Regions from separate parts of the Rossellomorea sp. YZS02 genome, predicted to be linked through region 1. Evidence: riboswitches for the same ligand, from Rfam matches in the RefSeq annotation. Region 1 holds a riboswitch; the other holds the start of a gene.
The links. A riboswitch is a leader RNA that binds a small molecule or an ion and turns the genes downstream of it on or off. The one in region 1 is predicted to bind thiamine pyrophosphate.

Region 1 (3,927 bases):
GATTCTCATAGAACAAAACTTGGGTCCGCACATGGAACAGAAGTGGGCGGTCTTTGCCCCTTCGGCAGGGAGGGTTTCATCATGATACTCCCTTGCCCGTTCAGGATCCAGGGAGAGATTGAATTGATCATTCCATCTAAACTCGAATCGTGCTTTGGAAAGGGCGTTGTCCCTTATGCGTGCACCTGGATGCCCCTTCGCTAAATCAGCTGCATGGGCGGCAATCTTGTATGCAATGACGCCTTCCCGGACATCGTCTTTATTCGGAAGCCCGAGATGTTCCTTTGGTGTTACATAACAGAGCATCGCCGTCCCGAACCAGCCGATCATCGCAGCCCCAATGGCAGAAGTGATATGATCGTATCCTGGTGCAATATCTGTCGTTAATGGTCCCAATGTATAGAAAGGGGCTTCATGACAGATTTCCATTTGCTTATCCACGTTTTCTTTAATCATATGCATCGGGACATGACCAGGCCCTTCAATCATCACCTGGACATCATGCCTCCAAGCGATTTTCGTTAACTCGCCCAGTGTTTCAAGCTCAGCAAATTGGGCTTCGTCATTGGCATCTGCGATCGACCCCGGTCTTAATCCATCCCCTAGTGAAATCGAAATATCATAAGCCTCTGCAATTTCACAAATTTCTTCAAAATGGGTATAAAGAAAGTTCTCCTTATGATGGGCCAGACACCACTGTGCCATGATCGAACCTCCCCGTGACACGATACCTGTGGTACGATCAACGGTTAAATGAATATATCTCAACAATACCCCGGAATGGATGGTAAAGTAATCAACACCCTGCTCTGCCTGCTCGATCAGCGTATCCCGGTACACCTCCCACGTAAGATCTTCTGCTATCCCGTTTACCTTTTCCAGAGCTTGATAGATCGGTACAGTACCTACAGGGACGGGAGAGTTCCGAATCACCCACTCACGTGTAGTATGAATGTCTTTCCCTGTCGATAAGTCCATGATGGTATCTGCGCCCCACCTGGTTGCCCATGTCATTTTCTCCACTTCTTCTTCAATCGAGGATGATACAGCAGAATTGCCGATATTCGCATTGATCTTCACATGGAAGTGTCGGCCGATGATCATGGGCTCACATTCAGGATGATTGATATTAGAAGGTATGATTGCCCTTCCGCTTGCCACCTCATCTCTTACAAAAGCCGGATCCACATTTTCCCGGATTGAGATGAACTCCATTTCTGGTGTAATGATTCCTTTCTTTGCGTAGTGCATTTGAGTGATGTTACCACCCTTTTTTGCCCGTAAAGGATTTCGGTTTGCATGAGGGAACCATTTCAGCCCGGCACCGGGGTCTTTACTTCTATAACCGTTATCTTCCGGAACGACTTCACGTCCTTCGTAGACTTCCACGTCTCCTCGTTCCATAATCCATTTCTTCCGCACCGAAGGCAATCCTTTATTGATATCCACACGATATTGTGGATCTGTATACGGCCCACTCGTATCGTAAACACAAACAGGAGCATTCTCTTCTTCCCCAAAGGCTGCCTTCGTCTTACTCTGTTCAATTTCTCTCATCGGAACGTTTATGTCCGGCCGTGATCCTCTGACGTACACTTTTTTACTGTTTGTAAATTGAGATTTTAACTCGATTGCCATCTACCTTCTCCTCCTTGTGATTGGGTCCGGAAGGTTACCTCGTCAGGCAGTTCACTTATCCTTAAGTGAAAATGAAGACACAAAAAAGGGTCCTGAATGATCAGAACCCGACATGTCAAAAAGTAGTAAGCGCCTTAAATAAAAACATTTGGCACTTCTCCACTACTTCCCTCCGCTGGTATCATCCAGATCAGGTTCAAAGGGTCAAAGAACTCCTGCGTTCTTCTCTCAGTCCAAGCTTGTATCGGACTCCCCCAGTAGAAATAAGAATATTCAGTTGTTACATACTATTTTTACCATACCGGAATTCCGTTTCATATAGGTTGAAAGAATCAATTCAGGACATGATCACTTTTTTGAATGCTGCTACTTTTTCCTGGTCTATTGCCCTATCGTATCTTCCCTGGTGGCGTACACCTGACCCTACATGGTATTCCTTCGCATGTAGCACACTGTGTATTTCGTCGATGTTATCAAGCGTTAACCCTGAACCGGGCATGATAAGAGGTCCGCCAGCCTTCTCTACTTTTATCATGCTTTTAATGTTTTCGAGCCCTTCTCTCACCACGGATCTACCTCCTGATGTAAGAATCCTCTCTACTGCCAGTTCCGATCGATGTATTTCTTTACAAAGGACTACCGGATCCAAAGCCTCGTCGATTGCCCTGTGAAATGTGATCGATTGCCCATCCGCGGCTTGAACAATTTCCTTTAACGCATTCACATCCAGTTTTCCCTCATGTGTTAGAGCACCAAATACGATCCCCTCACCACCGATTTCCTTAATGGTCCGAACCTGGTCTGCCATGACTTTAACCTCGTCCATGGAATACCGAAAGGATGAGGAATGCAGACGGATCATGATCTGAACAGGAATAGAGACTGCTTCCAATACCTTTTCTATGACATGGTACCCTGGTGTCAATCCTCCCGTATGTATGGCGGATACTAATTCAAGACGATCTGCTCCGGAAGCTTCTGCTGCCCTTGCATCTTCTTCATTTAAGACAATGATTTCAAGTTTACTCATGGTGTCCTCCAATCATTCATTATTTCCTTTACTGTACCACATAAGGAAAATCAACCCCTTCAAAAAAAAAAAGAAACATGTTCACGTACAAGCCTGAATATCTTTTGAATATGTGCATTATGGTGAAGGAGGAGAAATATGAAGCGTCTGATTGTCTTGCTATTATGCGTATTTGTATTGAGTGCATGCGGGGAGAAAAAGCCTGCATCCTATGAGTTATGCGGATATGGGGATATGATGGTGGTGAACGACAAGGAATATGTGAAGGTATCCGTAGAGAAGAAGCTGACCCTAAATGAAAAGATCGGTTCCATCAAAGAAAAGATCGAAACCAAGTATCATCCAGTGAATGACTTTACGGCAAATACATTGGCAAAAGGGACACCCATTTATAGTGTGAAAGATCATAAGAATTATCTTATCGCTCAAACGAAGGATAACCGTTATCTGTTGTATGAGGAAATCAAATAAAACGAGTGGCTGCCTGCAGCCACTCGTTTTATTTAATTTGTCCTGTTCAGGGAGATCAACCGGTAGAAGATCGTCGTGACCCCATCCTTCCACTCCATCTTCTCAATTGTTCCGAAACCAATCGGATCACTGTGTTTCGACTTTCTCACATCAATGGGGATATGCATCGGAAATAGACGATATCCAGATTTTTGAAGGTGAAAGAGATTCCCTTCTTTTCTTTCTTCTTTCCCTTTTGTCACGATCATCGTGTTAAGTTCTAAGCCCATGCCCATTTTGTATGACCTCAATCCTTTTTAATCTCATCATACACCACTGACTATTGGTCCTTCATCCAGGAACAGAGCAGGGAAACGATCTGTTGGTTCTTTCGGGGCGGAAAATAGTGGGTGAACTCTTTGTAATAATGGGACGTGACCGGTTTCCCGAGTTCCTTCAATCTTTTTTCTAATCTATATGCATGCTCCACGGAAACGTTCTGGTCTTTTTCACCATGAATGATCAAAACCGGTGCCTCTAACTTCTGGAGTGAATAAAGGGGGGTTCGCCATTCATACCTTTCAGGAACTTTATTGGGGCTCCCCCCGATCACTCTCTTCATCATCCTGCGGAGATCCTTTCGCTCCTCATATGTAAGGAACATATCAGACACGCCCCCCCACGTGACCACGGACGTCACCTCCGTGTACTCGATACCCGTCATGAGGGCCATGACACCACCCCTGGAAAAGCCGAATACATGGATCCGATTCCGGGTTGTTCGTGGATGGTTCTTAAGCAATTCCACT
Region 2 (3,927 bases), on a different contig from region 1:
CCTATATATAAGCAACAAATCAGCAAGAGATAAACAGTTCTTTAAAATGAGCTACATATGAAAATCAGGGTCATTTATGTCATAATATAGGAGAACCGTTTAAAATATTGAAGCAAAAGAGGTATTCAGCATGCAAATGCCGAAAAAAATAATCAACATCCAAAAAGGTTCAGGAATTTCACCATATATTTGGAGCATCATCAGTATCCTGCCCTTTTACTTTATCTTTCAGTCTTCTTCTACAATTGAAATTGCGGTCGGGATTTCTTTGACCATAGCATTCTTTATCTCTTTACGTTTCGCTTTTATTTCGAAGGATTGGCCGGTGTATTTATGGACATCGATATTGATTGCGATCTCCATCACCATGACCATTCAGTTTAATTTCATCTATTTCGCCTTTTACATAGCCTATTACAACGGAAATATAAAAAATCGGGTCGCCTTTTTAACCCTATATATCATCCACCTTGTATTGACGACTGCATCCATCAACTATAACTTCGTTTTGCAGAATGAATTGTTCCTGTCACAATTTCCATTCATATTGATCATCTGGATCAGCGTCATTCTTCTACCTTTCAATATCTATAATCGAAATAAACAAGTGCAGCTCGAAGACCAGTTGGAAGATGCCAACAAGCGTATTTCAGACCTTGTCAAGCAAGAAGAAAGGCAAAGGATTGCGCGGGATCTGCATGATACGCTTGGGCAGAAGCTTTCTCTGATCGGTTTAAAAAGTGACCTGGCGAGGAAATTGGTGTATAAAGATCCAGAGCAGGCACGACAAGAATTAAAAGACGTTCAACAAACGGCGAGAACGGCTTTGAGTGAGGTAAGGACAATGGTTTCCCAGATGAGGGGAATCCGATTGATGGATGAGATCGTCAGGATAAAGCAGCTCTTAAAGGCGGCTGAAATTGAATTCATAATGAATGAAGACGACTCCCTCCCTCATTTATCACTCTTCATGGAGAATATATTAAGCATGTGCTTAAAAGAGGCTGTCACAAATGTGGTCAAACATAGCAAGGCTTCTTATTGTGAACTCACCTTGGAAGAATCCGATAAAGAGATGACGATTGTGGTGAAAGATGACGGTGTGGGGATCGGAAGTGATTACACACAGTCAGGAGGAAGCGGTCTGATCGGGATGAGGGAGCGACTGGAATTTGTCAATGGCAGTCTGGACATTGTTTCGGGGGAAGGCACCACCCTGATCATGCGGGTGCCTAAAGTAATCAAACAGACAGACAGGGAGGGAATGGAATGATTCGAATTGTGATTGCCGAAGATCAGCGAATGCTGTTGGGTGCCCTGGGGTCTCTTTTGAGTTTGGAAGATGATATGGAAGTGGTAGGGAAAGCCGGCAACGGTGAAGAAGCCATTTCCCTCGTGCATGAACTCAAGCCGGATATCTGCATCATGGATATCGAAATGCCTAAAAAGACAGGCCTTGAAGCTGCAGAGGAGTTGAAAGGTGAAGAATGTAAGGTGATCATCCTTACTACTTTTGCAAGATCCGGTTATTTCCAGCGTGCTTTAAAAGGAGGAGTAAAGGGTTACTTGTTGAAGGACAGTCCCAGTGAAGAACTGGCAAACTCAATCCGCCTGGTAATGGACGGTAAGCGTATCTACGCACCGGAGTTGATGGATGATGTCTACAGCGAAGAAAACCCTCTCACAGACCGTGAAAAAGAAGTGCTGGAGCTCGTTGCCGAAGGGAAGAACACAAAGGAAATCGCTGATGAATTAAAGCTTAAAACAGGTACTGTCAGGAACTATATCTCCACCATACTCGACAAGCTTGAAGTGAAAAATCGAATCGAAGCCATCACACAATCCAAAGAAAAAGGGTGGTTTAAATAAAGAGAGGGACGGACCTTCAAGAAGGTCCGTCCCTCTTATTAAATTGCAAGTTTATGGATGTTCATTCAGTGCTGATAGGCAGACAAAAATGGTCTGATGAACTTTTTTATAAAAAATTTATTGCATTTAATCTGCTGTACAACCTTTTGCTGCCACTGGATCCGACGGCCGATTGGTAACTGAAAATATAACATGAATTGTTTTTTTATGTTGACAACTAAAAGTATCATGATACGATTACAACGAAAACAAAATTTCATAAGACGATCCACTAGGGGTGCCTTCTAAAAGGCTGAGATTAAAGTGTTACTTTAAGACCCTTCGAACCTGATCTGGTTGAGACCAGCGTAGGGAAGTGGTGTTTGACGGTCGCAAAGAATACTAGTCTATCATTCTGATCTCAAGCCACTTTCTGTATGCTGTATGCATCACGGGAAGTGGCTTTTTTGTTGCCCATTTCGGGTCGTCTGGAAAAGGAGCAGGAAATTATGTCATTTTCAAAAGTACTACGAAACGAAGTCAATGAAATTTGGGATGCGAGCTTTCAACATCCTTTCGTTAAAGGAATAGGGGATGGAACGCTACCAATCGAGAAGTTCAAGTACTATCTTTTGCAAGATGCCTATTACCTTTCACATTTCTCAAAGGTGCAGGCGCTTGGTGCATCAAAGGCATTGGATCTACATACGACATCACGAATGGCAACGCACGCTGTAGGGACGAATGAAGCAGAGCTTTCATTACATGAAAATTTCTCCAAGCAATTAGGCATTACCGAAGAGGAAAGAAAGAATTTCAGGCCTGCCCCTACGGCATATGCCTATACCTCGCATATGTATCGTTCCGCACGGTATGGGGGTCTAGCTGATATCCTGGCGGCGATCCTCCCATGCTATTGGCTCTATTACGAAGTGGGGGAACGCCTGAAATTTTGCACACCGGAAGAGCCTGTTTATCAGGAATGGATTAAGGCATACGGAGGGGAGTGGTTTAAAGAGCTAGTGGAAGAACAAATCCAACGACTTGATGAATTGGCAGAATCCATGACCGAATGTGACAAAGAAAGAATGAAAGATAATTTCATTTTAAGCAGCATTTATGAATTACAGTTTTGGGAGATGGCTTATACCCTTGAACAATGGCCGTTTCAGCATGCCCTGTATGCAGGTAAGGAAATGAGTGAACCACATGTCTAAATTAAAACTGACCGACATTTTAGTGACGGTGGTCATTTCCATTATGTTTGGCGTCATTTATAAGCTTTGGGGGCCATTTTATAATTTGTTGAAACCAATTGGATTGCATGCAGATCAATTTATCTATGGAATGTGGTTCATGGCGGCCACAGTGGCATTTTTGATTATCCGAAAACCGGGAGTCGCCATTTTAGCAGAAATAGCCGCTTCTTCAGGAGAGTTTCTAATGGGTTCAGAATGGGGACTCGAGGTTCTTTTATTCGGAGTGATTCAGGGATTGATGGCAGAATTGGTTTTCTTCCTAACGAAATATAAACGCTATGATCTTTCAATTATATGTTTAGCGGCTGTTGGGTCTGCATGTGGCTCCATTTTAATGGATTACATGAAAGGGTATATAGGGGATTTAGTCCTTTGGAATTTGACATTATTCATCGTTGTGAGAATACTTGGATCGATTGTCATCGCAGGTGCAGGATCTTTTTATGTGGTAAGGGCTCTTGAGAAAACAGGAGTCACAAGTCTAGTAAGACGAGCAAATCAAGATGATTACGATGTATTGAACCATTAAAGGGGTGATGCGTATGCATGTCGAAAAACTTCGACTTACATTTCCCGGATCGGAAAAACGGATGTTTAATGATGTCAGTCTGTCAATCAAGGAAGGGGAGAAAGTATTGCTATTGGGACCATCCGGATGTGGTAAATCAACACTTCTCCATGTTTTATCAGGGGTGATCCCCAGATCTGTGGATGTTCCCATGAGAGCTGCAAACTTGGAGGCATCAGAATCTTATGGCTATGTATTTCAAGATCCGGACTCACAATTTTGTATGCCCTTCGTTGATGAAGAATTGGCCTT

Region 2: linked by a shared signal. The riboswitch ahead of tenA (thiaminase II) and the one ahead of thiC (phosphomethylpyrimidine synthase ThiC) in region 1 are both predicted to bind thiamine pyrophosphate.

What each region holds. Positions count from the first base shown of each region.
Region 1 is NZ_JAXBLY010000019.1:75,981-79,907, forward strand. Features, by position in the region: gene thiC (phosphomethylpyrimidine synthase ThiC) at 1-1,638, opposite strand, end outside; TPP riboswitch at 1,789-1,904, opposite strand; gene SLH55_RS17700 (copper homeostasis protein CutC) at 1,976-2,668, opposite strand; gene SLH55_RS17705 (hypothetical protein) at 2,807-3,139, shown strand; gene SLH55_RS17710 (DUF2584 domain-containing protein) at 3,172-3,414, opposite strand; gene SLH55_RS17715 (alpha/beta hydrolase family protein) at 3,459-3,927, opposite strand, start outside.
Region 2 is NZ_JAXBLY010000012.1:71,963-75,889, reverse strand. Features, by position in the region: gene SLH55_RS13055 (sensor histidine kinase) at 137-1,273, shown strand; gene SLH55_RS13050 (response regulator transcription factor) at 1,270-1,869, shown strand; TPP riboswitch at 2,133-2,240, shown strand; gene tenA (thiaminase II) at 2,358-3,065, shown strand; gene SLH55_RS13040 (ECF transporter S component) at 3,058-3,636, shown strand; gene SLH55_RS13035 (ABC transporter ATP-binding protein) at 3,650-3,927, shown strand, end outside.